DNA from 4 places in the Peribacillus sp. TH14 genome. Region 1 is predicted to be linked to each of the others. Evidence: riboswitches for the same ligand, from Rfam matches in the RefSeq annotation. Region 1 holds a riboswitch; each other region holds the start of a gene.
What was found. Region 1 has a riboswitch for S-adenosylmethionine ahead of JFU50_RS25615 (Na+/H+ antiporter NhaC family protein). Riboswitches for the same ligand answer to the same signal wherever they lie in the genome.

Region 1 (7,941 bases):
TTTTTAATAATTTTTTTCTATCTCTAAAACTTGAAGTTCGTTTAAAATATATATAGAAGTTACGTCCTATGTCAAAATTCAGTTTGACGAGTTAATTCTTATTTCACTAAAGAAGTATTGAGTTGAAGAAGGCGATTTAATTAAAATAACGAAAATGATGTATTAGAGGTGATTAAATTTAACAAAGTTTTTGTCTTAGATGGTGAAAATTTTTCGGACTTTAATGGACTCTGTAACGAGTTTTCGAATGTAGTTCTCTCTGGAAAATACAAGTGGAATGGAAGTCTCGATGCATTTAATGATATTTTATTTGGTGGTTTCGGTGATATAGAAGTTGAAGAAGAATATACAATTTTTTGGAGAAATTCTGTCAAATCTAAAATCGATTTAGTGTACGGAGAAACAATAACCATACTGAATGAGATGTTGAAAAATTGCCATCCAAGTAATGAAGAAAAAGTAATTAAAGAAATAAGGGATGCAAAAATGAACATTGGTTCAACTATATTTAATTGGGTAGAAGAAATTATCCTTGATAATAAAAATATAACGTTGATTTTGGAGTAATCCTTTATCAAGTAAAGGGTAGCGTTAGTTGAATTAAAAAGGGAACTTAATATGTATCAAGAGTTCCCTTTCTTAATGTATACATATCAACATTTAGATTTAACATCGCCTATACAAAAAAAGCTTATAGACTTGTCCCAAAAAAAGGGACTTTTCTACAAGCTGAAATGCCTTAATTTATCTTTAACTTTCGATTGCTCTTACTCTCATCCACATTATCGGATGGATCACCCCAACATTCCACATTCTTCAAACCTTTAATATTGTTTACATGGAAAACTGGGTTTTTTCCACTCTTCTTTTGTTTTTGATAATCGGCTAGTGCAGCAAATGCAATTTTTCCAAGTAAGGCTATGGCGATTAAGTTGATAATGGCCATTAACCCCATCAGCAAGTCAGCTAGACCCCATACAAACTTGAGTGAAGCAAGCGAACCGAAAATCACCATCCCAACGACTGCGATACGATATAAGTTTAGCCAAACTTTATTTTCATTAATAAAGCCAATGTTCGACTCTCCATAATAGTAGTTACCAACTATGGAACTAAAGGCGAATAACAGTACGATAATGGCAAGGAAAATGCCAGCCCAAGATCCTAATGCCGTACCAAGTGCATTTTGGGTAAGGACTATACCATCTGTTTCCTTCGATGTATACAGGCCTGAGAACAAAATGATGAAGGCGGTCGAACTACAAATGACAAGCGTATCCACAAATACACCAAGAGACTGAATGAGCCCTTGTTTTACGGGATGACTGACATCTGCTGTCGCACCTGCATTAGGGGCACTACCCATCCCGGCTTCATTAGAAAATAGACCTCTCTTGATTCCTTGCATCATGGCAGCGCCTAGTGCTCCGCCAGCAACTTCCCTTAATCCATCAAAAGCACTTTCAAAGATTAAAACAAAAACACCAGGTAACTCGGTAATATTCATGATAATGATAATCAATGCTACTATCACATATGCTCCTGCCATAATCGGTACGATGACTTCAGATACTTTTGCAATCATTTTAATGCCTCCAAAAATGATGACAGCCGTAACAAGAGCAAGGATGATTGCCGTAACCCACTTATCGATCCCAAACGATTCATTGAACGCACTTGTGATCGTGTTGGCTTGTACAGAGTTGAAAGCAAGCCCAAATGTAAGCGAAATCAATACAGCAAACGTGATACCCATCCAACGGGCATTCAATGCTTTTTCCATATAATAAGCAGGGCCACCTCGGAATGTATCGCCATCCTTGACCTTATAAATTTGTGCAAGTGTACTTTCAATGAAGGCAGAGGCAGACCCGATAAGTGCTATTAACCACATCCAGAAAACGGCTCCTGGACCACCCATTGTGATGGCTATGGCAACACCTGCAAGGTTACCTGTTCCAACCCGTGAAGCAGTACTGATGCAAAAAGCCTGAAACGATGTCACACCTTTTTTATCCGCTGTGGCACCTTCTCCCAAAAGCCTGAACATTTCCCCTACCATTCTGAATTGGACAAACTTCGTACGAACGGAAAAATAAAGACCCAATCCAATCAGCATAATAATCAGTATTTTTGACCACAGTAAATCATTTGTTCCACTAATAAAACTTCCTAACATCTCCATTAAAAACAAACCACCTCTAATTATTAACTTATATATGATAGCAATTGACAACCATTGTTTATTTCCCCATTCTCTCGGTAAGATAAACGATAGAAGTCCATAGTAAAAAAGGGAGATTCAAGAATGAATCCCCAATACAATAATCTATTATATCCTACCATTCAATTTATTTCATTCATAAATTTGAGGAATGAATCGGGAAACTCCCATCGAGAATAAGAATGATATAATATTCTGTATCATTTCTAAATATAAATAATTATTCTCCCACGCTTTCTGATACTTTCAATTGAACCCTTCTAAGATCAAAATTGTAAAGAGTTCTATGAATAAAAGCTAAATATATATTTATTAAAATGGACGCATATAAAAAAACACCCTAGATCTAAAGATTCAGGGTGTTTTTCTGTTTAATTCACTTTTTCAAGAAGTATGTTTCTTCTCTTCGCTCCCTGAAAATCGCGGAAAACCAATCAAAATGGCTATGACTCCACAAATCCCAATTAATACTGGGTAAAAAGAATAGGGTAAAATACTTACAGGTGAAATTTGTGCTACCCCCGCCGCAACAAGCAGTTGTGCCCCATATGGAATTAACCCTTGAATACAACAAGCAAAAACGTCAAGCAAGCTCGCCGATTTACGGGGATCGATGCCATACTTTTCCGCAATATTTTTGGCTAGCGGACCGGCAATGATAATAGAAATCGTGTTATTTGCCGTAGATAGATTTGTCAAACCGACTAAACCGGCAATGCTGAATTCAGCACCTTTTCTTGATTTGCTATTACGGGTCACGACGTGGAGAAGATAATCGATGCCGCCGTTATGTTTGATGACTGACACAATACCAGCAATTAAAATGGCAAGAAAAGAGATCTCATACATTCCCGCCATTCCATCCCCCATTTTTTGAATGACGCCCATCAGTTGATAACTACCATCCGCTAACCCGATAATTCCGGCAAACACAATACCGATGGAGAGGACAAGGAACACATTGACTCCAGCTAATGCAGTGATCAAAACGCAAATATAAGGTAGAATCTTCACCCAATTATAGGAATGTTGAGAGATAGCTGCTTGTTCACCCATTGTTAAAAAGCCAAGGATGACACATGTGATGATGGCCGCAGGTAAAACAATGAAAAAATTCACTTTAAACTTATCCTTCATTTTCGTTCCCTGCGTTCGAACAGCTGCGATTGTCGTATCTGAAATGAAAGATAGGTTGTCACCAAACATCGCACCACCGATAACGGCGGCCATTGAAAGGGCAAGCGAAATATCGGTTTGTTCACTAATTCCTACACCTATAGGTGCTAGCGCTACGATTGTTCCCATGCTTGTCCCCATAGATAGAGAAATAAAACAAGCGATAATGAAAATACCTACCATTAATAGATTTTGCGGAAAAACCGATAACGCAAGATTCACCGTTGATTCTACCGCACCCATTCCATTCGCCACTTCTGAAAAAGCACCGGCCAAAAGGAAAATGATAACCATTAACATAATATTGGAGTCCCCGGCACCTTTACAAAAGATTTCAACTTTTTGATTGAAAGACTCTTTTCGATTCATTGCCAATGCAGCCGCTGATGCAATCGCAATCGCCACAATCACCGGAAATGAATAAAAATCTCTTGTAATAACCCCGGAACCTATAAATAAAATTAAAAAAACGACAAATGGGACTAAAGCCCAAGGATTCCCTTTATTGTTTGTACTCATGATGAACACCTCTTTTTATTTTTCCCATGACAAATATGTCATAGCCCTTATTCATTGAACTAATTCGGTAAAAAATTCTAGTAAGATCCAACATTTCTTTCATATTATTGTAAGCATGACTCCAAAAGCATAATAGCCAATACGAAGCTAAAGCTAAACCATCGAACGTGAAAAAAGACCTCTTCTATTAAACAATAAGAAGAGGTCTTTTAATCTATAAAAAACACCCTCCTCATCTTTCAGACGTATTCGCCTGCTGGATTTGGCACAGCACTCCTATTAAGTCTGCTGCCGAGACATCTTCGGGCCAGTCCCTCCGTCTCTCTTGATAAGAAGATCCAAATTACGTAATGATATTATCAAATGTTCCGATGTCTACGAGTAAAGAATCAGGCAGGTTAACAAGTGCACTGCATTGTTCGATTGCTAAGTTGTCTTTTTGCAGTCCTAGCTTTTCATCCATTCACTCTAGGAAAGTGACATCGATACCCGCATCGAAAAGCAAATATAAGAGTACAGTATTTTATGTATTTCCGCAAGGTGTAGCCTAAAGTATTTTATAAAGAGGCTTTTTTCAAATGAGTAAAGAGGAACTTATGAATGATGATAAAGTACTTCACCTTTAATTGAAAAGAGAAAAACAAAAAGAGGTCCTAGGACCTCTCAGCAAATTTGGTGTATTAACTTAGGTGAATTATTTTTAGGTGAGTTCACATCATTCGATACCTCAAAAGCTTCCATCTGTTCAGTATCAAATGATTTTAAGTATTGCTGTAGATATGCAGTATCATTAATTGAAGGATCCAGCCAAGTCTTTTCATCTTCAGGTTTAAGTATAACTGGCATGCGATCATGAATACTAGTCATTAGCTCATTCGGAGTAGTGGTAATAACTGAGCAGGAATATATCGTGATACCTTCAGGTGATTTCCATGATTCCCAGAGACCAGCCATTCCAAATGGGGCATTACTCTTAAGTTTTATTCGCATAGGTATTTTACGTTCTGGTGTCTTCTTCCACTCATAAAAAGAGTCGGCAAGTATCAAACACCGTTTCTTCTTATACGAATTCTTAAAACTTGTTTTCTCAGCAATGGTCTCCGCTCGGGCATTAATCATCTTGTAGCCCATTTTCTCATCTTTTGCCCAGTAAGGTATGAGTCCCCAACGAAGATATCCAAGTCGATTCCTAGATCCGTCATTAATAACGGATAAGACAGAGTGAGAAGGTGCTATGTTGTAGCTGAATTGGTACTCGGCATTAAATGGCGCTTGAATATCAAACCTGTCAATTATTTCTTCAATGTCTGTGAAAAGGGTGAAACGCCCGCACATAATATCGCCTACTGTTTTAAGATTTATTATGATTGTAACAAATGGAGAGTTCAGTAACAAATTAGCGTTCTAAAATCCTAATGTCAGTAAAAGGTTGATTAAATAATTCGCTAGTAATCAATAGTGTGCCAAGGACTTCTCTTTCATCTTCAGCTTTAATAATTTCTGACAGAATTACTGTGCTGCCATTCTTAACTGTAACATTATATTCATTCAAAGTTTCACCCCCTGATATGACTTGATAATTGTTATTATAAACCAAAAACACACTTGTAAAAACTAAAGAGCACCGTCATCAATTAACTAAACGCAAGGAGAAAAGCATTGAAAACATACGTTCAATTATGCAATTTTTTTAATCTAGTGATCAAGTGAAGAGTTAATTTCATCTCGTAGGATCACTAGTTATTTACACGAAATTCCCAAGCAGGTTTTCATAGGTAATTCGTTTTTTGACTACTTCATATAGGCTACACTGAAGCCCATAATTTCATTGATTATTACTGAAAAGAATGATTTTTTATTTCAACACAAGTATGGATTACCATGCGTTTGTTTTAATTACTTATATGTATAGAGTGATCGCTATTAATCTATCGCTCTGGATCAGCTTCAAAAATTCACCCTTTTCTTATTAACTCTTAATTTCATTTAAAAATTAAATGTAAAAAATATAATCCTCCGGTAAGACTCTTTTTAAGAACTTCTTTGTTCTTTCTTCTTTTGGTTTCACAAAAATATCTTTAGGTGATCCTTCTTCTACTACGACACCAGCATCCATAAATATTACTCTGTTTGCTACATCCTTTGCAAAAGACATTTCATGCGTGACTACTAACATGGTTGTTCCTTCTTTTGCTATTTGCTTCATTACTGTTAAAACTTCACCGACAAGTTCAGGATCAAGTGCAGAAGTTGGTTCGTCAAATAGAATAATGTCAGGATTTAAAGCTACTGCTCTCGCAATGCCAACCCTTTGTTGCTGACCACCTGATAGTTCAATTGGGTAAGCATTGTATTTTTCTGACAGACCTACTTTATCTAATGCTTTTTTACCAATCTCATTTGCTTCGGCTTTCGCAATCTTCCTTCCAATAACAAGACCTTCTGTCACATTTTCTAATGCCGTTTTATTATTAAACAGATTATAATTTTGAAATACAAAAGCGATCTTTTGCCTAATTCCATGAATCGCCTTTTTTGATGCTGTTTTAAGATTTACATCAATATCCCCAAAAATTGCATGTCCTTGATCTGCTTTTTCAAGAAAGTTAATGCATCGAAGTAATGTTGTCTTTCCTGAACCGCTTGGGCCCAGAATTACTACCACGTCACCCTTTTCTATTTTTAAATCTACACCTTTTAAAATCTCATTTTCTCCAAATGATTTATGGATATTTGTAATTTCTAACATCATGTCCACCTCCTGCTTCATTTCAAATACCTACTGCTCTATACCTACTTAAACGTTTTTCATACAGCTTAAATAAATACTCTACTAAACTACATAAAATCAGGTATACAAGAAAGATATCAATATAAGCCTCAACATAATTGTAGCCTACATTGGCAGCTACCTTGGCTCTTAGAGTAATTTCTTGCAATGACAATGCATATCCGAGAGATGTTGCTTTAATTAGATTGACTGTTGCTGTACAAATATTTGGTAATGCTACAACTAATGTCTGTGGAATAATAATTCTTCTAAATGCTTGGACATTTGTTAATCCGACTGAATAAGCAGCTTCTAGTTGTCCCTTACTCACTGTGCTTATTGCTGAACGAAACACTTCTATTAGAATAGCTGTCGTATTCAATGAAAAAACAATGAATGCGTACCAAATCGGATTTACATCGTATACATTCATTTCGATGTTATACTTATCAAATATCGAAGCTAGCAATAAGGGTACACTGCTATAAATAATAAAAATTTGAATTATGACAGGAGTTCCTCTTACAAAGGAAACATATATCTGTGCTACACGATTTAAAACTGGAATTTGATTTATTCTTGTTAAAGCAAGCAAAAATCCTAACGGAAGCGCAACAAGTAAAGCTACAATTGTAATGAATAACGCCGTGGGCACCCCTGATAATGCTACAAAAAAGGTTTCCACTAAAAATTTATAATCCAATCCTTCTGACACTCTGTCACCCCCTATGTAGTTGTTATCACTTGTTTTCCTTTACTAAATACCTTCTCTAATTTTAAGAATAGTTGTTCAATAGCAATTGATAATATCCAGTAAATAACAGCTAAAGCAAGATAAATTTCTAATGCATGAGTATTATAATTCCCAGCGATTATAAGTTCTGCTTTCCCCATGATATCTATCAATCCGATTGTATATGCTAGGGCTCCTTCTTTCATCAACTCAAGTAAGCTGTTACCGAAGTTTGGTAAAGCAACTACAAAAGCTTGCGGTAAAATAATTCTCCAGTACGCTTGTGTATTACTTAATCCTACACTTACTGCAGCTTCAAATTGCCCTCTATCTATAGATTCATACGATGTTCTGATAACCTCAGACATGGCAGCTGCAAATTGAAGCGAAAAGGTAATAACAACAAATACCGCTTTGTCAATGTCGTTTAGGTTTACGCCAAAATTATCTGCAATTGCTGGAATCCCATAATAAGTTAGAAATAGGAGAACAATAGATGGTGTACATCTTAATATTGTT
Region 2 (7,941 bases), 970 kb from region 1:
CAACTAAATTACGCATATCTTCTTCATCATCAACGACTAAAATGGTGTAACCGTGCATGTTATCTACTCCCTCAACATCAATTGAAATGGACCTTGACCGACTTTGATGGTTTTTTTAACCTCGACTGTTTCAGCATCCATTACATACACTTCATCACTATCATATCCCGCCACAATCACGTCTTGTTTAAAGTTCGCCATTTCAAAAGGATTGACGCCGACCACTCTGCTTTTCACTTCTTCATACTGATCATTCAATTTATATAAGGAGCTAGTGCCGTGACTGAGGATAAAAATCCCTTCAGCATTCTCAATGAACTTTATCGGCATAGTTGGGGCCTTCAACTTTTGCTTCAACTCTCCCGTTTTTGCCGAATAAATATAGAGATTTTCTTCTACTTGGTCTCCAACACCATGGCCGCCTATCCAAACTTCATCCTTTTCTTCCCTTAATAAGGTGCCTGTGGAAGAACTATGTATCGGAAATTCCATATCCACCTTTTTCGTCTCCAGATTGATTACCGAACATTTGGTATCGCCAAAGTTAATGACATACAAGCGATTCGCTTTCTCTCCTTGAAGAACGGTCAATGGGCTTTTCCCAACCTTGACTATATCCTGCTCCTCACCTTTATCATTTAAAAAATAGATGGAATGATTCGACTGATTGACTGCCACGATGCTTTTTCCGTCATGAAGCAACAGCATATTGACAATCCCTTTCCCTATTTCCCAGCTGTCTATCAGTTTTCCGGCTGATAATGAAAACACCTGGATTTTCTCCATCTCTTTTCCATAAAGAAGTATAGTATCTTTATCTGCTAGGAGCAATGCTCCGGTAAATGGTTCTGAAATATCCCAATTGGCAAAAGGTTGATAGTTTTTATCTATGAATGTAAGGGACGTATCCTTAATATTGACTGTCGCCAAAAAAGATTTATCTTTGTTTATTTTTGTATATGTATCACTTCTATTACACCCACTAAGTAGTATGACGGCAAACAAAAGCGCAACACCCCACTTCATATTTTAGGCTCCTTATTCATAAAATATCTATTTTTTTTAAATTTTAACAATGAGTTGTGAAAAAAGTATGAAACAAAAAAGAATATTAACTAACATTCACTTGTGATATTTACTTCGAGGATGAGAGCCTTTCGAGTTCCTTAACATAGGCCATAACGATTGCGTTCTTTTTCTCATCAGAAAGCGAAGATTCCATCACCCGTTTAATGCTGAGGTAAAACTTTTCAAGTATTGGTTTTCGGGCACGAGGATGGGTGTTTTCATCTAAAAGTTCACGTCGGATAAGTTCTGATAACACTTTTCCCCCTTCCCCATTTGTTATCTTCCGATTATTCCAGATACTTATATATGCTTCCAATAATGCTTCATTCATGACCGTTTCTTTCATAAAATTATCCCTTCCATCCATTACTAATTTATACATATTAAGAATCATTTTCGTAAAGACTACCTTTATAATACGATTACACTTTTAAAAATTCAAAAAAGGAGTGAGTATATTGTCTCAAGTATACCGCTGTCCGAATTGCCGGACAAATAAATCTCGCTTCAATCTCATTCAGCAAATACCAACACCTGTTAAAAAGGATCCGCAATCCGGTGAGATTGTTGAACAATACTCGAACGATTCTCTTCAGCCATTCCATCTAGCTTATAATGGTCCTGAAGTTCGTGTGCAATGTGCAGCATGCGGGTTAATTGAAGATGAGAAAACATTTGCAGCCTTTGGTGGGTTGCAGCAATAAAAATAGTCAGACCCGTTTAATGGGGTCTGACCATTTTTCAATCTTTTTTGACAGCCATTTTGGCCCGGTCAATGGCAATTGGAATAGCTTTTCCATCCTTATAGCCTTCATTAAGTAAGGCATTCGCAATCTCAATTGCTTTTTCTCGGACATCTTTATCAAGATTATTCATTGAATCAGTGTAATCGTTTTTATTCCAGGGCACAAATACCGCCTCCTTGAAAAGAAAGTTAACTTTCTTTTCCCCTCTTTCATCGGCAGTAATCGTTTAATGTGGTGCTTTTGCTTCCAAAGCTTTTAACTGACTAATCATCATTTCTTTATCCAATTTCTCACCGATAATAACGATATTTTGTGGCATTTTTATCATTTCATTCATATACATTGGCATTCCGTATGAGTATTGAAATAAATGAGGGTATTGTGAATGTGTGAAGGAAATGTATCCTTTCATTCGATAGACCGTTTCTGGAAGTGCCCTAAGCCAATCTTCAAAGTCGGTTTGTACCACTGCCCCTTCAAATGTATGAACAACGGCCGTTAAATGCAAATGGCTCTGGACATCCAGTTTTTGATGGACTTTATGCTGTTTCCTTTGCATCTGTTGCAAAGATATCAAGGAGACAGCTGCATACTCTGTCAATAAACATACAGCTTCAGGATTCAGACCTTGAATGGAATAAATAAGTTGGGCTGCCTCCATTTCGCTTACTAGATCCGCTTTATTTAATAAAATGAAATCCGCATGATGGATTTGCTCAGCAAGCAACTGGCGTAGCTGTGGAGAAAGCTCATCTCGGTCGCGCCACCTCAACAAGTCAACAACTGTTATAATCCCTTTATATTCCAGTTTTTTCGCGAATAGCGGTGACATAATACCATCCAGCACTTCAACTGGATGCGCAGCACCTGTTGTTTCAATATAAACGGCGTCTAAATCATTTTCCGTCAACAATTCATGCAGCTGAACTTCGAGCTTATCCTGTATTGTACAACAGATACAACCGTCAAACAGCTCCTTCAGAGGTACATCATCACCAATCAAACCGCTGTCCACTGAAACACTGCCGAGCTCATTTAATAGCACGGCCACTTTTCTACCCGCTACACTTTCCTGCTTTAATATATTTCGAAGAAGCGTTGTTTTCCCGCTACCGAGAAAACCACCTAATATGTACACTTCGGTTGTTTTCATTCGTATCTGCTCCTATAATCCAGCTAAATTTAATTCCGTTAAATTTTATCATACTTGCCCTTCTAAAGCACCCGCGAAGGCCATATAAAAAAACCAGCCCGATAGCTGGTTTTTCTCAATTGATTTATGCTTGAACTTCGTCTTTTTCGTAAATTGGAACCCAACCTGCTGCTGTTACGAAGATACGGACAGCTACAGTTTTTCTATCTTCTGCTAACGTGAAGTAATGACGCGTCGATTCTGGTACGCTGATTAAATCTCCAGGATTCAGTCGTACATCAAACCATTTTTGTTCACTGCCTTCAATAGCAAAGATACTGGTTCCACCTGCTATAAAACGTACTTCATCATCTTCATGATGATGTTCCTGCTTAAAGTTTTCAAGCATTTGATCCAAGTTTGGGTTTGCATCGGATAGTGTGATGATATCATGTGCTTTATATCCGCGTCTTTCAGAAATCTCTGCAATCTCTGATTTGAACGTTACAAGGATTTCATCTTTATCGTCATCCGTTAGATCATATTTTTCTACCAGATGGGACGGTAATTTCGATATATCCCATTGTTCGTATATAACACCTTGTGTTTCTAAAAAATCTTTTACCTGTTCACTGTTTTCAATAACCTCATTTGTTTCATGGAATCTAATTGTAGCCATTACCTATTCCTCCTCTATGAGTTTTTATCTTATCGAACCTGCAAATGCCTGTTGCTGATTGAGCAACAGTTGGTATTGAAACAAAAATTCACATGCTTCTAGAATTCTTTTTGCTTCGAGTCCACTTTTCCCCCAAACCGTGATTCCGTGATTGCGAATAAGCACCGCTCCTGAGTCTTCTTCAACATGTGGCTTGAACTTTTCAGTTAACAAAGGAATGTCAGCGTGATTGTATATTATTGGAATTCTAAACTCTGCATCTTCATTCCATCGCCCTGTCGCTTTAATAATTTCATGATTACGGAAAGTCACTTCCCCTTCATCTCCATATAATTCAGAAATCACATTATTTTCTACAGTATGGACATGGAGTACACAGTTCGCATTAGTTTTCTCGTAAATCACTGTATGAAGCAGAGTTTCAGCAGATGGCCTCAGCTCTGTTTTCTCAACTGGGATTCCTTTTAAATCCACTAGTAAAAAGTCCGCATCCGTTTGCTTCCGTTTATCCTTACCGCTTGCCGTAATATAAAAGGAACTGCTTCTAGACTCGCGAATGGATAAATTCCCACTCGTCCCCATAAACCAATCCCGTTCGGCAAGTTCAGCCTTAATTTCCGCTAATTCCTGCCACTTTTTAGTATGGTTCTTCATGCTTTTACCTCCATCTGCTGTTTTAAAATGTGCATCACATCATAAAACGTTTCAAATCCTTGATGGGGAATCTCTTCTGTTCTGCACCTCTCAAGCAGTATGTCACGGGCGATTACAAAATCAGCCTGCTTTGCCGCTTCAAAATCAGTCACCGAATCTCCAATAACAATTTTATAATCATCTGCTTCTGTAATTTCCCTCATTATAGATGGCTTACAGCAACCACAATCATTGTTACATTGTTTATCACAAGTATGCGGCCACTCAATTAAGATCTTTTCCTGATTGAAATAAGCTCTGTTGCAATAAACACAATCTGAAGGCAATATATCATTTAAAAGCGGTTCAATAAAAAAGTCCATACCGCCACTTACAATATACAAAGGTATGTTCGCTTGTTTTGTAAAATCCACAAATTCGTTGAACCCTGGGCGAATGCCGGCTGTATCCTTCACATATTGAATAATGTCTTCCTTTAGACTACTGTCAAGCAGGGAAAACATTTTCCCAACTCCTGTAGATATACTGATTTTTTGCTGAAGAACACCGTCTTTTAGCTCTTCCCATCCCGGAGGTGCAAATTTTTTCATGATAGCGATGATATTATCTGAGTTAGTAATTGTTCCGTCAAAATCACAAAAAATAATCGGTTTCATTATTCCTTACAAGCCTCCCCATAACTCAAGTGCTTTGCTTAGTGCTTCATCTTCATAAGCCGCATCAGATAATGCCTTGCCTGTAAGAACAGCTTCTACAGCAGAACGGAAAGCCTTTGCCCCGCCCTTTGCTCCGTCGGGATGTCCGTGGATTCCACCGCCTGCATTAATTACGCTGTCCTTCCCAAAATCCTTAATTAGATTAGGAACCATTCCCGGATGAATACCTGCTGAAGGAACCGGGAAGGCTTTTTTCCATGACGGCTCATCTTTCGTCAAAGCTTCAGCAATCGCTAATGTTTCCTCTTTCTCAAGTGCCACATTTCCATATGGAGAAGGGAATAGAGATAAATCCGCACCTGATAGTCTTACTAATTTTCCAAGCAATAACGCGTAGCTGACACCATAAAATGACGATGAAGCTACTGCTCCGCTATATGCAGGGTGAGCCATGATCGGTAGATTAATACGATCGTTTTCACGCAAAGCTTGAAGTACATCCAATCCATATGTATGAACGTTAAATAATAAGGCATCGGCACCTGCTTCTGCTGCACGCTCTGCCTTTTCTAATAATTCAAAAGTTTTACCTGATAGATTGACAGCATATAAAGTTCGATGGCCCGTTGTTTCATAGACTTCTTTCAAAATTTGTCTGCCCGTTCTTATTCTATCAATGAATGGGGTCTGCTCCTGATCGAAGAGAATCTCATCATCTTTTACCAGGTCGACTCCTCCTAATGCTTGTTGTTTCAGCTGCTCATTATGGAATAAGAGATCCCGTCCTAATACCCCTTTAAAAATACTCATCACCAGAGGCCGGTCCAATACGTTAATCTTTTCTCTTATACCTGTAATCCCAAATTGAGGTCCTGGAAAAGCCTTGTGTATATCGCCAACAAAATCCAAGTCAATCAGTTTGATTTCCCCATCCAATGACAATTTACCGAATACTGTCGTGAGAATAGCCGGTAAATCATTAGAAAAATTTCCCGACGGGTAGGCAATTTTTATCATCGAACGGTACACCTTACGATTGAAAAAACGGTTTGCTCTTTCTGCTTCAGGTAGAGGGGTGACGGAAACAACACGTCCTTTATGTTTCTCCAACTGCTTCTGGACCAAATGAGGCAGGTCCGTCCATGTTCCTACTGTCAAACCTAAGGCAATACTCTCGGCTTTTTTCTCATGTTCGCCATTGAAATCATGAATTAAATAAGTAGCGATTATCTCGCTCATCTGATCACTCCTATTAAACGTTAGTAAAGTCTTGAAGTCAGTATTCTAATATCTGGCTAATACGGTTTCCATCATTTTCCTATTACCTCGATATATGGAGAATGGAATCTTCGACTGTTAATCCATGTTAAAACAATAAAAGCCCCTTCATAAAGAAGAGGCTTTAAAAAAGCCATCTTCTTATCTCCCAGCTTATAGCTGCAAGAATTAGCACCGTGCCTTGTGGATTCCAAAAAAATCCGGCGAAGAATTCCGCCCCATTTCGCAATGGAATTACGGTCGGTTGCTGGGCTTCATAGGGCTAGTCCCTCCACCTGCTCAAAATAAGAAAACGCTGATATATTTAAACTTCAAGTATCAAAAGATTAAGAATTTATTTTGTATTCTGACAGGTAATCCATACTTTGTCAATAAGTTTTCAACAATTTAACGGTAGCTAACTTGGAATCTTCCACTATTCTCCAAATAAATTCAATGCGCGAATCCGTTCAACTGCTTCTTGAAGCCGTTCTTCAGAAGTAAGTAACCCCACCCTAACATATCCTTCTCCAAATTCACCGAATCCATTTCCAGCAGCAACAGCTACGTGAGCATGCGTTAATAAATAATCAGCAAAACTCTCGGACGTGAAACCTTCAGGAATCTTGAGCCATGCAAAGAAAGATGCTTTAGGAGCTTGGACATCCCAGCCGATGGAACGTAATCCATCAATAAAAACATTTCTGCGCCCTTCATATTTGTTCACTAATTCTTCTACGCAACTTTGTGAATCTAGTAACGCACTTGCCGTCGCTTCTTGAATTGCAGGGAAAAGACTTACATAAAGATGATCTTGCAACAGTTCAAGAGCTTCGATGACACTTTTATTTCCAACAGCGAAGCCCACTCTCCACCCTGCCATATTATATGTTTTAGATAAAGTATATATTTCGATACCTACATCTTTTGCCCCCTCTGCTTGAAGGAAACTAATCGGTTTTTTTCCATCAAATCCAATCGCTCCATAAGCAAAGTCGTGAACCACACAAATTGAATGTTCTTTCGCAAACGAGACGGTTTCCTCAAAAAAACCCTCAGTTGCTGATGCTCCAGTTGGATTATTCGGATAGTTCAAGAACATCATTTTGGCTCTTTCAAGGGTTTCTGTATGTATTTCTCCATAATGCGGAAGATAATCATTTTCTTCTGTCAAAGGCATGAATTCTGTTTTTGCTTGGGCTAAAACTACACCAGATAGATAATCAGGATAGCCTGGATCAGGTACCAGAATCGTATCCCCGGGATTCAATAAACATTGTGGAAGTTCGACAAGTCCTGCCTTTCCACCAAATAGAATAGCCACTTCACTATTAGGATCTAACTTGACACCATATTCACGTTCATAAAAGACAGTCGCAGCTTCTTTTAAGTATTGATGTCCTCGGAAAGGAGAATATTTATGATTTATTGTATTTTCTGCAGCAGTCTGCAAACTTTTCACAATATGCTCTGGCGTCGGCTGGTCAGGATTTCCCTGCCCTAAATTAATGACATCATGACCTTGCTCTGTAATTGCCTTAACTTTTGCAACTAGAGAAGCAAAAAACTGCTTGGGTAGTTCCTGAAGCTGTCTGGATTTTTCGAATTGCATCATTAAACACCTTCTCTGAAATTTCTTGAAATTCTAGTCACAAATGATATATGTTTATCATAGTCTTGTAAAGTGTTTTTTTACATATAGAGGTTTTAAAAAATGAAATGGAAAATCTCCTTCCACCAAATGGATAT
Region 3 (7,941 bases), 4.5 Mb from region 1:
AGTGCTGGAATCCATTTCTGGTGTACGGGTCATCCGGGCCTATGTTCAGGAACGGGAGGATGAAAAGCGATTTGATGAAATGACTGAGGATGTATATCGTAAAAACCTCGAGGTAGCGAAAATTGATGCACTCTTTGACCCGACGATTAGCATTATCATCGGTATCAGTTATTTAATCAGTTTGGGTTACGGTGCCTATCTTGTTTTTCAACAAACCATTACACTTGGAGGTCTTGTTTCATTCAATGTGTATCTTGGAATGTTAATCTGGCCGATGATTGCGGTTGGTGAACTAATTAACGTCATGCAAAGGGGAAATGCTTCGCTTGACCGTATTCAAGATACTCTTTCTTATGAAGCGGATGTGAAAAATTCATTGAAGCCGGAGAGGATTTCTAATCCGGAAGATATTAAGTTTGATCAAGTTTCTTTTACGTATCCATCTTCAACAGTTGTTAATCTCTCCAATATTTCCGTTCAACTTGAGCGTGGGCAGACCCTGGGAATCGTAGGAAAAACTGGAAGTGGAAAAACGACATTCGTGAAGCAGTTACTACGGGAATATCCATTAGGAAACGGGGAGATTGCTTTTTCAGGTATGCCGTTAGAGAAACTGGAGCTTGAAGATATTCGTAAATGGATCGGGTACGTTCCGCAGGATCATTTTTTATTCTCAAAGTCTGTGAGAGACAATATCTTATTCGGTAAATTGGATGCAACGGAAGATGAACTGGCTGAAGCTATCCGGCTTGCGGATTTTGAGAAGGATTTAACGATGCTGCCTAAGCGTCTTGAGACACTTGTCGGTGAAAAGGGGGTCGCTCTTTCAGGTGGGCAGAAGCAACGGATTTCGATTGCAAGGGCCCTGATTAAAAATCCGGAAATCCTTATATTGGATGATTCCTTATCAGCCGTCGATGCAAAGACAGAAACGACAATCATTGAAAATATCCAAAATGAACGGTCGGGGAAAACGACCATCATCACAACACATCGCTTATCAGCCGTTCAGCATGCCGATCGAATTATCGTGTTGGACAGCGGAGAGATTATCCAAGAAGGAACTCACGAAGATTTACTGAAGCAAAATGGCTGGTATAGGGAGCAATATGAGCGACAACAAATTGACGCAGAAACGGAGGTGAGAGCATGAAGGTGGTAAAGAAACTCTATCAATACGCTGCTCTTTATAAAAAATTGATTATTGGTGCCCTAATCATGCTAGCGCTTTCCGTTGCCGCTGACTTAACGGGTCCATTCATCGCTAAAAAAATCATTGATTCTCACATACTTGGTATCGAATCTTCTTGGTATGAAACGGAAAAAGGGAAAGATACTGTCGAGTACGGTGATAATTGGTATAAACGGGCAGATTATTTTACTGAAGATGAGAAGAAAGGAAAAGAAGTCCATGTATTGCAGGTTAGCAATCAATTCGTCTTCGTCAATGAAGCTGTTGCCATCGATGGCGATAGAACCTTAGAAAACCAAACATTAATAATTGAGAAAAACGGAAAAGAGCAAATGGTATCAGTAGAGAAATTAACAAGTCAGGAATTAATGGAGTTTTACCAACCAGAAATTCCGCGAATTATAAAGCTTGTAGCTTTTTACTTTGGTCTTGTTATCATTTCTTCTGTTTTTCAATATGGGCAGAGTTTTTATTTACAGAAAGCTGCGAATCGAATTATTCAGAAGATGCGAAATGATATTTTTACTCATATTTCCCGATTGCCCATTCGTTATTTCGATAATATGCCCGCTGGGAAAGTTGTTGCTAGGGTTACTAATGACACTGAGGCGATTCGAGAGTTATATGTGACGGTGCTCGCCAACTTCTTTTCAAGCACGATTAATATTATCGGCGTTCTCATTGCTTTGTATATTTTGGATGCGCGTGCAGGGCTCATGGGCCTTTTACTTATTCCCATTATCGTTATCTGGACGAAGGTATATCGCAAATTCGCCTCGAAATATAATCACATCATTCGGGAACGAGTCAGTGATATTAACGGGATGATCAATGAATCCATTCAAGGAATGAACATCATTCAGGCATTCGGACGTGAAAAGGAGACAAAACATTCTTTCGAAAAATTGAACCGGGAGCATTACTCGTATCAAAATAAAATGCTCAATTTAAATTCATTAACGGGAGGAAACTTGATTGGTGTCATTAAGGTCATGGCGCTAATAGCATTTGTCTGGTATTTCGGCGGGATGTCGCTTACAGCAAGTTCAGCTATTTCTTTAGGGTTAATGTATGCAATTGTTGATTTGATCAGTCGTCTGCTTCATCCGCTTCACGGGATTGTCAATCAGTTTGCTAACCTAGAACAAGCGCTTGTTGCAGGGGAGAGGGCATTCAGTTTATTGGATGAGCAGGGATTAGAAGTCAGTGATGAAAACATTTCCCGATATAAAGGAAACGTGCAATTCGAAAATGTCTCATTCGGCTATAAAGAAAATGAATATGTGTTAAAAAACATTTCATTTTCTGCGCAACAAGGTGAGACAGTAGCTTTAGTTGGTCATACTGGTTCGGGAAAGAGTTCAATAATGAATTTGTTGTTCCGTTTCTATGATAGTAGTGAAGGACAAATCAAGATTGATGGAAGGGATATTTTAGATATTCCTCACCAAACACTTAGAGAGCATATGGGAATTGTCCTTCAGGATCCATATTTATTTACTGGAACCATAGCTTCCAATATCAGCCTTAATAATAAAGATATCACAAGGGAAATGGTTGAAAAGTCATTAAAAGATGTAGGCGGGGACAAAGTGCTGAAGCATCTGCCTCTAGGGCTAGATGAGCCGGTTATTGAAAAAGGCGGGACATTGTCTTCAGGACAGCGGCAGCTAATCTCTTTTGCACGCGCGCTCGCATTTAATCCGGCGATTTTGATTTTGGATGAAGCCACTGCAAGCATCGATACAGAAACAGAGGCCATTATCCAGGAAGGAATGGAAGTACTAAAGAAAGGAAGAACGACCTTTATCATTGCACATAGGCTTTCCACGATTAAAAATGCCGATCAAATTCTTGTACTGGATAAAGGACAGATTTCTGAGCAGGGGACACATGAAGAATTAATGGAGTTGAAAGGAAAGTACTATCAAATGTATGAACTGCAGGCTGGGTCGCATAAGGGAATGGCTGGATAAAAACCTAGTGGAATAATGAAGGGAGAAATTAAGAATAATTTTTCAGAAAATGAGGGATACTTACGAAGAGGTGATAATAATGAAACAAGGAATTCATCCTGATTATCAGCAAGTAGTATTTATGGATACTAACAGTGGTTATAAATTTATTACAGGCTCTACGAAAAAATCTAACGAAACAATTAAGTGGGAAGACGGTCAAACTTATCCTTTATTAAAAGTAGAGATTAGTTCAGATACGCATCCTTTTTATACCGGCAAGCAGAAATTTGCTGAAAAAGGCGGACGTGTGGATCGCTTCTTAGAAAAATATAATATGAAGAAATGATGTTAAGGCTATCGAGAAATCGATGGCCTTTATTTTTATTTTGGGAGATGGAAGAACTCGTGGGTAAATTAAGGTTTATAATTTTTTTAGTAATAACGTAGTGAATGCCTCATTTAAAATCCTAATAATAGAAAAAAGGGTTGCTCTAGGCACCCTTTTTTTCTATATATTTTATTTAACTGGAATAGCATGCGCTTTTGCACTTTTTACAAGAGCAGCGTCAAAGTCTTTAATTAAATCATCTGGATTCTCAAGGCCGACAGAGAGGCGAAGCAGGCTGTTGGTGATGCCTCGTTTTTCCCTTTCATCAGCAGGCATGGCAGCATGGGACATTTTTGCCGGGTAGGATAATATCGATTCCACTGCTCCAAGACTAACCGCAAAAACAGGAAGTTCGACAGTATTCACAAATGAGCGGAAAATTTCCTCGCTTTCTAGTTCAAATGATAAAACTGCACCTGCACCAAGGGCCTGTCCTTCCTGGATTGCATGCTGTGGATGATCAGTAAGCCCAGGGTAATACACCTTTTTCACTAATGGCTGCTGTTTTAAGTAGTCTGCAATTTTTTCTGCTCCTTTTTGAGAGTGTTCCATTCGTACAGACAAGGTTTTCAGACCTCTCATAACAAGCCAGGCATCCTGGACACCAAGTACCGCACCAAAGGAGTTTTGAAGGGAACCGAGTCTTTCAGCCAATTCAGGATCTTTTACGACAGCAAGCCCAGCTACGACATCACTGTGTCCGGATAAAAACTTCGTCGCACTATGAAGGACAACATCCGCCCCTAAGTTCAGCGGTTTTTGCAGAGCTGGTGTCAAGAATGTATTGTCGACAAAACTCAATGCGCCGACTTTTTTTGCGATATCACAAACGGCTTTAATATCAGTCACCTTAAGCAATGGATTTGAAGGTGTTTCAATGTATATCGCTCTCGTATTAGGTTGAACGGCCGCTTTAACGCTTTCGAGGTCCGTCATATCAACGAAAGTATGCTCGATGTTGAAGCGGGTCAACACGCTTGTAACCATCCGGAACGTACCGCCATACACATCTTCTGAGATGACGATATGGTCGCCAGCAGAAAGCAGAAGGAATGCTGTTGAAATGGCTGCCATACCTGAAGAAAAGGCAAAGCCGCGAGTACCATCTTCAAGCTCGGCAATGATATCTTCAAGTGCTTCCCGTGTTGGATTTCCGCTCCTGCTGTAATCGTACTTGCCGAATGTATCGATATCAGTTTGATGGAAAGTGGAAGCGTGCTGAATAGGGACGCTCACACCGCCTGTTGTCGGATCGAATTTATGCTGGTTATGAAGTAATTTGGTTTCAAAACTGAAATCATGATTTGTCATCGTAGTGCCTCCCTTTTTACATGTGCAAATGCTTGCTGGAGGTCTTGAATTAAATCGTCGCTGTCTTCGATGCCAACCGAGAAGCGTAGAAGTCGATTACAAACCCCATTAGCAGTTCTAACTTCAAGAGGGATATCGGCATGTGTTTGTGTAGCAGGATAGGTGATGAAGCTTTCAACGCCTCCAAGACTTTCTGCAAATGAAATTAATGAAAGTGATTGTAAAAATGGATTGACCGCTGCTTCGTCAATTATCCGGAAAGAAATCATACCACCTCTGCCGGGATACAGGACGTCCGTTACACATTCATGTTCTGATAAATAATCTACAAGGATTTTGGCGTTCTTTTCATGACGTTCCATCCGCAGTGCCAGGGTTTTCATTCCGCGCATTAACAGCCATGAATCAAATGGACTCAACACCGCTCCTGTTCCATTATGATGGAAGGCAATCGAATCACATAATTCTGCACCTTTAGCCACGATTAGTCCAGCAAGAACATCATTATGACCACCGAGATACTTCGTTGCGCTATGGATTACAATATCGGCTCCAAGCAGGATAGGCTGCTGCAGAAGCGGCGTATAAAAAGTGTTGTCAACAATCAACAGTAAATTAAATTGTTTGGCAAGTGCGGCAACAGCGCTAATATCTGTTTGCTGCATAAGAGGGTTAGTGGGAGTTTCGATAAAGATGGCTTTTGTTTGAGGAGTAATAGCTTTTTCGATATCCTCTAAACAACAAGTGTTTACATAGTCACACTGTAAGCCCCATTTTTTAAAACCTTGTTCTAGCAAACGATATGTACCACCATATAGATCTTCGCTGACTATCCATGCATCACCTGATTTAAATAAGGCTAGTATGGTAGAAATGGCCGCCATTCCTGAACTGCAAGCATATCCTTGGTCACCTCTTTCAAGGTTGGCGATGGATTGTTCCAAAAGTTGACGTGTTGGATTACCTGTCCTTGTGTAATCGAATCCAGTTGATTGGCCAATTCCTTCGTGGCGGAAAGCTGTCGAAAAGTAAACCGGCGGATTGACTGTTCCTGTCGCCGTTTCACTGCGATTACCTAGTTGAGCAAGATATGTTTCTGTTTTATACATAGTTTTCACTGCTCCTTTGTGTTTTATAAAATAAAAAAAAGTCTTCTTTAAGAAGAAGACTTGGTTAAGTATGGACGAGTCATTCTTCTTATCTTCCAAGTTCACAAACTTGTGGAATTAGCACCTTTTCATTGGTTTGAAACAAATGAAGGTTGCTGAGGTGTCATCGGGCCATTCCCTATACCTCTCTCGATAAGAGTTTAGATTATTCAATTTCTTTTGAATTTACTATATATATAAAGTGCTGTCAAGAACATTCTGGGAAAATATTGCTCGATAATTCTTTATTGGTTAATTAGGACTAGCGTTGTCAAAACATGATTGGTCCAATGAAAAACCCCTAAATATTGTGGAAAACGCGATGGTATAAGGTGTTGAGATACTTTAAAAGACTTTGTTTAATTAAATGGATTTTCTGAAATATAGGGAAGGTTTTGTTCTGTTTCTTTGCTTTAAAATAATAAAGTTTGTACAATGTATAGAGAGAAGAATTAATAATATGTCATTATTCATTTCATATACATAAGGTTTTCGGTGGATAGTGCAAACATAGGAGGAGAACACATGGAATACAGAATCGAACGAGATACGATGGGTGAAGTGAAAGTTCCTGCTGATAAGTATTGGGGAGCACAAACCGAGAGAAGCCGTAACAACTTCAAAATTGGTAATGAAAAAATGCCGATTGAATTAGTCCGTGCTTTTGCATATGTAAAGCAAGCGGCAGCTAAAGTGAACTATGACCTTGGTGATCTTTCTGAAGTGAAAAAGAATGCCATCGTTAAAATTTGTGGCGAAATTCTAGAAGGTACACTTGATGAACATTTCCCCCTTGTGGTCTGGCAAACAGGCAGTGGCACTCAAAGTAATATGAATGTGAATGAAGTGGTCGCTAACAAAGGGAATGAATGGTTAAAAGAAAACGGTGAGTCCGAAACCCTTCACCCAAATGATGATGTCAACAAGGCGCAAAGCTCTAATGACACATTCCCAACGGCTATGCATATTGCAGCCTATATGGAAGTTGCTGAAAAATTAGTACCGGCAATTAAAGTACTTCGTGATACTTTTGCAGCAAAAGAAAAAGAATTCTGGGATCTTGTGAAAATTGGACGTACACATCTTCAAGATGCAACACCACTAACTTTAGGCCAAGAAATCTCTGGTTGGAAAGCGATGCTTGATAAAGACTTAGTGATGATTGAAGAAAGCAGTCAAAAACTATTGAATCTAGCACTAGGCGGTACAGCTGTAGGTACTGGGATCAATACGAAAAAAGAATTTCCAGGACTTTCTGCAAAACAAATAGCGGCGGATACAGGACATTCTTTCGTAACATCGGATAATAAGTTCCATGCATTAACAAGTCATAACGAAATTGTTTACGCTCATGGCGCATTAAAAGCATTAGCAGCGGACTTAATGAAAATTGCGAACGATGTTAGATGGCTGGCAAGCGGCCCAAGAAGCGGAATCGGTGAAATCGCTATTCCTGAAAACGAGCCAGGCAGCTCTATCATGCCAGGTAAAGTAAATCCTACACAAAGTGAAGCGTTGACAATGATTGCGACACAAATTGTTGGTAACGATGCAACAATCGGCTTTGCAGCAAGCCAAGGTAACTTCGAATTGAACGTATTCAAACCAGTTATCATTTATAACTTCCTACAAACTGTTAAATTATTGACAGAAGGCATTCACTCTTTCAACAATAATTGTGCAGTAGGCATCACAGCGAATGAAGATAAAATCAAAGAAAATGTTGACCGTTCTCTTATGCTAGTAACAGCATTGAACCCACATATCGGTTATGAAAAAGCAGCTAAAATTGCCAAAACTGCATTCAAAGACAACTCTACATTAAAAGAAGCAGCGTTGAAATTGGAATTCTTGACTGATGATGAATTTAAAGCATGGGTAGATCCTGCTAACATGGTTAATAAATAATTGCCTATGATCACCCTCCCGCTGTTTTTAGGGAGG
Region 4 (7,941 bases), 3.6 Mb from region 1:
TACCCTTTAATAATCATGGAAACATTTCGGATAAAAACCTTCTTTTACTTTCCTTAAATAACTTTATAAGGGTTCTGACCCTTTTAGTGGGATGCTCCATTTAAATGAAAAAAGAATCCCCATTTATATAGATAGGGATTTTTTTTATACCATTGAATTAGGGTATCACCGACATTTCGCATATAAACTACGCTGATACATTTTAGGGAGAGGAATAAAAGTGAAAAAAGGTAAGAAGGTGATTTGAGGCATTGGTAGCTACGACTGATTCCACATTTGACGATTTACTGGAAGCTTCTCAAAAAGCTAGAAATAACAAAAACAGAAGCCAAGGGGCTTCTGTTTCAGTTTGTAGACAAAAGGGGTTCGGAATGTTTTAATTCCGGACCCCTTTTGAAATTCCCTTTGAATTTTGCTCAAGATTAAGAGATTGGGCCTCTACGAGCCCACTTTATTAAGCCATTCTTGGACCTTGCCATGTCCAATTGGCTATCTTCTTTAAATTCATGGCAGCGAAAGTAAGCATCGCCTGCATCGACAATTTTTTAAGTCCCCTTAAAGTAGTCCAACGCATACCATGCTTTTCTTTTGCATCTGCGAATACACGCTCTATTGTTTCTTTACGTTTCGCATATATAGGTTTTACATCCTTGTGATGACGCAGATGATCTGCTTCTTCCATATAATTTTGCCAGATATGGCGTGTCACCACTTTTTGATGGTCTTTGCTTACTGTACACTGTGATAAAAATGAGCATGTCGCACAAGTGTGTTTGGGTGATTTGTACTCGCGATAGCCCTCTTTATTTGTTGTTGAGTACTTTAAAATCTCGCCCGATGGGCAGAGATAACAATCAAAATGTTCATCGTAAACATAGTCATGCTTGCGAAAGAACCCTTCTTTTGTTCGTGGACGTGTATAGGGTAAAGCTGGTGTGATTTCTTTCCCAAAAAGGTAGCTTGTAATGGCTGGTGTTTTGTAAGTCTGCATCTGCGGCAACAGCTTCAGGTTTTCCAACTTTCTCAATCACTTGTTCAACAAGAGGCTCTAAGATATGACTATCATGCGTATTTCCCGGTGTTACAATCGTCCCCAGCACAAAACCGTTGCGGTCCGCAGCCGCATGAAATGAATAGGCAAACTGTTTTGTTCGTTCATCTTTTACATAGTAGCCACTCTCAGGGTCAGTTGTACTTTCTTTAATTTCTTTGGTTTCTTCTTTATCAAATTTATCCGGTGGAAAAGGCTTCTTTCCATTGTTTTCACGATCTTGATTTATTTCTTCTTGAAGGCGTCCTTGATATGCTCGTGTTTCCTTACGAACGATTTTCTTTTCGAATTTTCGCTTATTCGCACTGGCTTTCACATGTGTTGAATCAACGAATACGTGCTCTGCACTTATTAACTTTCTTTCTGAAGCTGTCATTAAGATACGATAAAAAATCCGTTCAAACAGGTCTGTATCTTTAAAGCGACGCTCATAATTTTTCCCGAACGTTGAGAAGTGAGGTACTTTATCATGGAAACCGTAACCTAAAAACCAACGGTAAGCCATATTCGTTTCAACTTCTTCAATCGTTTTACGCATCGAACGAATACCGAAGGTATATTGAATGAATGTCAATTTAACTAATATAACTGGATCAATACTTGGGCGCCCTATCTCTGAATACATCTCTTTCACCAAGTCATAAATGAAAGTGAAGTCAATGGCCCCCTCAATTTTACGAACCAAATGGTTCGCTGGCACCAGTTGATCCAAAGTAATCATTTCAAGTTGATCTCGCTGAATAGAATTATGTTTCGAAAGCATCGTCATCACCTCAAGTTTTAATACTTCTATATTAAAACAAAAAGGACTGTAGGCAAAAGTGGTTATATCTAATTGTTAAAACAAAGTTGATTGGAACGGAAGGTGCGAGACTCCTGCGGGAAATGCGTGTCCAAGGGAGACCCCACAGGCGCAAAGGCGCCGAGGAGGCTCCCTGACCGCCCGCGGAAAGCGAGTGCCTGGAGTGGAAATCAACGTCGAATTTTTACAACCCCTCAAAAAAACTGTAGACAAAATCGATTTTCATCGAGTTTGTCTACAGTCTGAAACAGAAGCCAAGGGGCTTCTGTTTTTCTTTATCTGACCTATATATATCGTTTTGTCTAAGCTAATGCACTTCTTATTTTATAGATTTGGAGAAGACCAACTACCATTGCTATCCGATTTATTTATATTTCCTTTTGCTTCGCTTCATGAAAAGCTGTTTTAACCTTATCCAACAGATCTTTATCCGAAATCAACCGGTAGCCAGTAAGAGCAAGAGATTTTGCACCAGTGAGGATGGCTTTGTCTCCTTCTTGAGATTTAGCACAGTCGCGGAATTCATTTGTATGGGCAATCAAATCATCTGGTCCAATTTTTATATATGGATGGGCTGTCGGAACTATATGGCTTACGTTCCCCGCATCAGTCGAACCAAAACCACTATCTTTTCTAGGAGCTACCGTTTCTCCTAACTGAGTCAGTTCTTCCTTTAACAGTTCATCAAGAACTGGATTTATGACAAAATCAAGCACTTCATTTTGGAAACGTTCGACTTTAACTGTGCTTCCTGTGGCAAGTGCAGCCCCTTCAGCAACATCACGTATTTTACGCGATACATCCTGGCATAGCTTCCATGTTGTTGCTCTAATGTAAAATCGGGCAGAAGCATATTCAGGAATGATGTTAGGTGCTTCTCCACCATTGGTTATTATTCCGTGGATTTTGACCTCAGATGGGAGTTGCTGACGTAAAGCACTAATGCCATTAAATAGCTGAATAACCCCGTCAAGAGCATTTACACCTTGCTCAGGCGCAGCAGCTGCATGTGCTGATTTTCCGTAAAAATGAAAATCAAGTGGATCTACAGCCAAAAATGGACTTGTTACACCAGTTTGACCAGCTGGATGGATAATGATGGCTGCATCTACCTCATCAAACAAACCGTGCTTCGCAAAGCTGCCTTTTGCACTTCCATTTGGCCCTCCCTCTTCAGCAGGTGTTCCGAAAACAATCACCTCTCCGCCTGTTTCCTCTAGTACTTGAGATAGTGAAATTCCTGCTGCGACACTCGTAGTGCCAATGATATTATGGCCGCAAGCATGTCCTAGACCTGGCAATGCATCATACTCAGCTAAAAAGGCAATTTTGGGGCCTTTCTTTGAGGAGGCCTTTTTGGCGATGAAGCCAGTTTCATGCCCAGCTATATCACGGGTTACTTCAAATCCTGCATCTTGAAGTAATTTGGTCAACGTTTTCGAAGCAAAGAACTCTTGATTCCCAATTTCGGGGTTTGCATGGATGGCTTGACTCGTTTCAATATATAATTCGGAATGAAGGTCGATGTGATCTTCAATGATCTGCTGATGCTGCTTCTGCAATAATTCTCTCGCCATATTCTTAACTCCCCTTTTGGTTTAAAAAGCCGGACAGGCACCTTGAATCCATCCGGCATTCCTTCACTTTGTTCTATTCATCATTTTTCATTGGCTGGTTTTGTCCAAGCATCTTGGTAATTCACTAATTCGTCTACAGAAACATATGCAGGAATGGTGTTTCCTTTAAACGTTTTTTCAATGAACGCTTCCACTTCTTTCGATTGATAAAGCTCCACTAATTTTTGTAGCTCAGGACGGTCGGCATTTCCCTTTTTAACCGCAATGATATTAATATATGGTTTCGCCGTTTTACTTTCATGGAATAATGCCTCTTTTAAAGTAAGGCCTGCTTCAATGGCAAAGTTATTATTAATGGCTGAAGCATCGGCATCATCCAATAGACGCGGCGTATTGCCGGCAGCAACAGGTTTGATTTTCAATTTTTTCGGATTTTCCTTAATGATTTCCAATGATCCCGATCCATTGAATTCCTCTTTCAATGTAATCAATCCAGCTTCTTGAAGAAGGAGTAATGCACGGCCAAAGTTTGTTGCTTCATTCGGAACGGCTATCGTAGCGCCATCTGGAAGATCTTTGAGATCTTTGTGTTTTTTCGAATAAAGGCCCATAGGTGCAATAACAGTTGATCCGATGGCCTCTAATTTCAAATTTTGATCGTTAACAAATTCATCGAAGTAGGCAACTGTTTGGAATGAATTCGCATCAATTTCTCCTTCACTTAACGCAAGGTTCGGTTGGATATAATCATTAAAAGTAACAAGTTCGATATTCAGCCCATCCTTTTTCGCTAAGTCAACAATGTATTCCCATGTTCTCGTATCCCCGCTGCTGACACCGACTTTCACTGTTTTCACATCATCCGAACCGCCTGATGCACCCTCTTCGTTCCCGCATGCTGCAGCCACAATGGCCAATGCCAATACCATGATCGTTAATAAGATTTTCTTCATTTCTCCTACCTCCTGTTATTTTTATCTTCTTCTGATTTTTCTTGAAACAAAATTCCCGGTGGATTGCAATAATTGAACGATGATCACGAGCGCCGCTACTGTGACGACCATCGTCATCGTATCGAACCTTTGATAACCGTAAGCTAAGGCTAAATCTCCTACCCCACCTGCACCGACAGCACCTGCCATGGCCGTAGATCCAACAAGGCCAATTGTCGCTGTTGTAAATGTAAGGATCAACGAACTAAGTCCCTCGGGAATCAAAAAGCGATAAATGATTTGCCATGTCGTCGCCCCCATCGCCTGAGCTGCCTCGATGATCCCTTTGTCCACTTCCAACAGGGAGTTCTCCACAAGCCGGGCAATATAAGGAGCCGCGTAAAAGATTAGCGGAACAATGGCCGCATTCGTTCCGATCGCACTGCCGACAATCATTCTGGTAAACGGAATAAGTGCTACAAGCAAGATGATGAAAGGAACCGACCGCAATATATTGATGACCGGGTTCAATACATTAAAGATCCATTTATTCTCCAGGATGTGACCCTTTCTTGTAATGACAAGTAAGATTCCTAGCGGAAGTCCAATCAGCCCGGAAAATATCAATGAGATGGCTACCATATAAAGTGTGTCACCGAAAGCTGTCGACAGCTGGTCTGCCGTTATTTCCATTCCCCAAAGCGTATTACCCATTTATCTGCACCTCCTGGACGAGAATCCCCTCATCTTTAATATATTGATAAGCCTTGTCCACCTCTTTTTTGTTCCCTGTCACTTCAATAATTAAATTTCCAAAAGGTGTTTCTTGAATTTCAGAAATATTAGCTGATAAAACACTTAAATGAACATCATATTTTTTCGAGATGGTTGAAAGTAAAGGATTGCCTGATGTAGTACCAATAAAGTTAATTTTCCAAATAATCGGAATATATGATCCGGTATTTTTCAGGAAACTTTGTGGGATCTCGTCGTGAATAACAGTTCGTACAAAGTTTTTTGCGATACCTGTTTGGGGCTTCGCAAAAACTTCGAAAACCGAACCTTGTTCAACCACGCGTCCGCCTTCCATGACCGCAACCTTATTGCAAATTTCCCTAATTACAGACATTTCATGAGTGATTAGCAAAATGGTAATATTGTATTCTTTATTAATTTTTTTTAAGAGTCGCAGTACAGCACTAGTTGTTTGTGGATCCAATGCTGACGTCGCTTCATCACACAAAAGAATCGATGGGTTGGTAGCCAACGCTCTAGCAATCCCTATTCGTTGCTTTTGACCGCCAGACAATTGTTCCGGATAACTCCTTGCTTTACTTGATAAGCCAACGAACTCTAACAACTCGCCTACCCGCTCTTTGATTTCTTTACTAGGGGTTCCCGATAAAACTAGCGGCATGGCAATATTATCAAAAACTGTCTTTGAGTTAAGTAAGTTAAAATGTTGAAAAATCATGCCAATTTTTTTCTTTTCTGCCCGTAATTCCTTCGGGTTCAATTTGGTTAAATCCTTCCCCCCAACAATAACCTGTCCATCTGAAGGGTGTTCGAGTAGATTGACTAACCGAATCAACGTACTTTTTCCGGCTCCACTATAACCGACAACACCAAAAATATCGCCTTTTTCAACTGTCAAATTAATTCCTTTCAAAGCTTCAACAGTCTGTTTCTTTGTTTTATATACCTTTTTAACATTTTGAAATTCAATCATTCTGTCTCCCCCCACGCTGTTTATTTGTACGAATTCATTATCCAGAGAAGAGCTTTGCAAAGTTTCATAATGATAGGGTTAAATTTTCGAAACTCACGAGTAATTGCTCACAATTCACGAGTAAATGTGTGAAACTCACGAGTAAATGCGTGAAACTCACGAGTAATTGCGCGAAACTCACGAGTAATTGCGCGAAACTCACGAGTTAATCTGTCAAACTCACGAGTAATTGCTTATAATTCACGATTAGTGCGTGAAACCTACTAATAATTGCACCAATTCTCCAAATAACCATATACATTCTGAATAAACAAAAGAGGCCTCTTCCGTCATCAGACAGAAGAGGCCTCTTTTAGAAATAAAAAAGAGTAAACTCTTAATTTAATTATCTAAGAAAAGCTCCTTCTTATCTTTCAAACTTTCGTCCGTTGGAATTAGCACAGTATTTTTACAAAAGTAAAAACCCGCTGCCGAGGTATCATAGGGCCAAGTCCCTCCACATCTCTTGATAAGAAATAACGTATTTATTTAATTATGTTCCTCACTATATATTCAAATTTTACTAATGTCAACTCTATTTTGAATAATCTAAAATATTTTTACAGTATAATTTTTAATCGTTCATTTAACTATACCTTAAGACAGGTCAGATTTTGCCCTGCATACCATGTATACGGGTAACCTAGGCATAGACTCTATTACAAAAAAACGAAAACATTACGAAGTCAGTCAGGATCAGGACTTCCTTCCTCATAAGGAAAGCTCTGTATCTTGATGAAATAACGGCAAACCTTTGGCAAACTCACTATTCAGGTTGCTACTCACGGTCTGCCTTATCCATGCGGGGAGCTCCCTGCGCCCCCCACTCTTATAATCTTTTGATTGGGGTTTACGTTTATTTTTGAGTTTTTGACCATTTTTTGATAGCAAACTTTCGGTACGTTTAGTATCAAAAAAGAAAAAAGAAAAAACAATAATAAATAGTACCATATATATGCGGTTATAAACTTTTTTGCATCTGTTTTAAATGTGTGAGGACCCTTTGCCCTCATATCTGTAATAATAAAAGTTATTTATTATTACAGCGAAGGAAGACTAAACATGTGTTTTTTCATCTTTAGCACTATTATAATAGCTCTTTCCTTAGAAGAGTTTATTTCTTTTAATTAAAAAACACTCGGTAGAGTTTGAATTCTATAGTATGTCTACTTATCAGCAAAAACAAATCGCTATTTAGAAGCTTCTAATTTTGTCGATATCTACTCAGAATTTGTAGATATTTCTCGGGAAATTGTTGAAATTTGAATTTGGTGATTCCGAATAGTTGGAACAAAGGAATCTCTACTTTTAATTTGCTTGCCTTAGGTTTAAATAGTTATTAACGCAAATTAACATCTGAATATCGTAAAGGAGACTAAAAAAAAGGTAATAAAACCTTTTTCTTATTGCAGTAATGTTTCGTAATGGGTTCTTTGTTGTTCAGTTTTAACTATGACATATCGTTTGTCAGTTAGATGTTCATTTCACGCGGAGCTGCGAGTTCATTGGTTAAAAATTAAGATCTCTTTTAATTGAATGGGAACATGGGTTAAATAAATTGTCATATATATCGGGTATCGTTATCTCTTTTAAAGCTTCTAATTTTGTCGATATCTACTCAGAATTTGTAGATATTTCTCGGGAAATTGTTGAAATTTGAATTTGGTGATTCCGAATAGTTGGAACAAAGGAATTTCTACTTTTGATTTGATTGCCTTAGGTTTAAATAGTTATTAACGCAAATTAACACCTGAATATCGTAAAGGAGACTAAAAAAAAGGTAATTAAACCTTTTTCTTATTACAGTAATG

Region 2: linked by a shared signal. The riboswitch ahead of mtnW (2,3-diketo-5-methylthiopentyl-1-phosphate enolase) and the one ahead of JFU50_RS25615 (Na+/H+ antiporter NhaC family protein) in region 1 are both predicted to bind S-adenosylmethionine.
Region 3: linked by a shared signal. The riboswitch ahead of JFU50_RS03960 (methionine biosynthesis PLP-dependent protein) and the one ahead of JFU50_RS25615 (Na+/H+ antiporter NhaC family protein) in region 1 are both predicted to bind S-adenosylmethionine.
Region 4: linked by a shared signal. The riboswitch ahead of JFU50_RS08210 (methionine ABC transporter ATP-binding protein) and the one ahead of JFU50_RS25615 (Na+/H+ antiporter NhaC family protein) in region 1 are both predicted to bind S-adenosylmethionine.

What each region holds. Positions count from the first base shown of each region.
Region 1 is NZ_JAEKEK010000001.1:5,314,004-5,321,944, forward strand. Features, by position in the region: gene JFU50_RS25605 (hypothetical protein) at 169-567, shown strand; gene JFU50_RS25610 (alanine/glycine:cation symporter family protein) at 740-2,185, opposite strand; gene JFU50_RS25615 (Na+/H+ antiporter NhaC family protein) at 2,609-3,919, opposite strand; SAM riboswitch class I at 4,149-4,254, opposite strand; gene JFU50_RS25620 (SOS response-associated peptidase) at 4,583-5,254, opposite strand; gene JFU50_RS25625 (hypothetical protein) at 5,316-5,471, opposite strand; gene JFU50_RS25630 (amino acid ABC transporter ATP-binding protein) at 5,913-6,668, opposite strand; gene JFU50_RS25635 (amino acid ABC transporter permease) at 6,691-7,404, opposite strand; gene JFU50_RS25640 (amino acid ABC transporter permease) at 7,416-7,941, opposite strand, start outside.
Region 2 is NZ_JAEKEK010000001.1:4,342,828-4,350,768, reverse strand. Features, by position in the region: gene JFU50_RS21265 (response regulator transcription factor) at 1-58, opposite strand, end outside; gene JFU50_RS21260 (YncE family protein) at 64-1,026, opposite strand; gene JFU50_RS21255 (hypothetical protein) at 1,136-1,450, opposite strand; gene JFU50_RS21250 (hypothetical protein) at 1,527-1,772, shown strand; gene JFU50_RS21245 (hypothetical protein) at 1,810-1,977, opposite strand; gene JFU50_RS21240 (CobW family GTP-binding protein) at 2,041-2,967, opposite strand; gene JFU50_RS21235 (cupin domain-containing protein) at 3,092-3,625, opposite strand; gene JFU50_RS21230 (methylthioribulose 1-phosphate dehydratase) at 3,650-4,279, opposite strand; gene JFU50_RS21225 (2-hydroxy-3-keto-5-methylthiopentenyl-1-phosphate phosphatase) at 4,276-4,935, opposite strand; gene mtnW (2,3-diketo-5-methylthiopentyl-1-phosphate enolase) at 4,942-6,174, opposite strand; SAM riboswitch class I at 6,352-6,504, opposite strand; gene JFU50_RS21215 (pyridoxal phosphate-dependent aminotransferase) at 6,629-7,807, opposite strand.
Region 3 is NZ_JAEKEK010000001.1:781,086-789,026, reverse strand. Features, by position in the region: gene JFU50_RS03980 (ABC transporter ATP-binding protein) at 1-1,153, shown strand, start outside; gene JFU50_RS03975 (ABC transporter ATP-binding protein) at 1,150-3,168, shown strand; gene JFU50_RS03970 (type B 50S ribosomal protein L31) at 3,248-3,496, shown strand; gene metC (cystathionine beta-lyase) at 3,668-4,849, opposite strand; gene JFU50_RS03960 (methionine biosynthesis PLP-dependent protein) at 4,846-5,958, opposite strand; SAM riboswitch class I at 6,044-6,157, opposite strand; gene fumC (class II fumarate hydratase) at 6,523-7,905, shown strand.
Region 4 is NZ_JAEKEK010000001.1:1,698,593-1,706,533, forward strand. Features, by position in the region: partial or broken gene JFU50_RS08190 (IS1182 family transposase) at 455-1,814, opposite strand; gene JFU50_RS08195 (M20 family metallopeptidase) at 2,222-3,430, opposite strand; gene JFU50_RS08200 (MetQ/NlpA family ABC transporter substrate-binding protein) at 3,511-4,383, opposite strand; gene JFU50_RS08205 (methionine ABC transporter permease) at 4,405-5,055, opposite strand; gene JFU50_RS08210 (methionine ABC transporter ATP-binding protein) at 5,069-6,091, opposite strand; SAM riboswitch class I at 6,495-6,606, opposite strand; gene JFU50_RS08215 (hypothetical protein) at 6,842-7,081, opposite strand.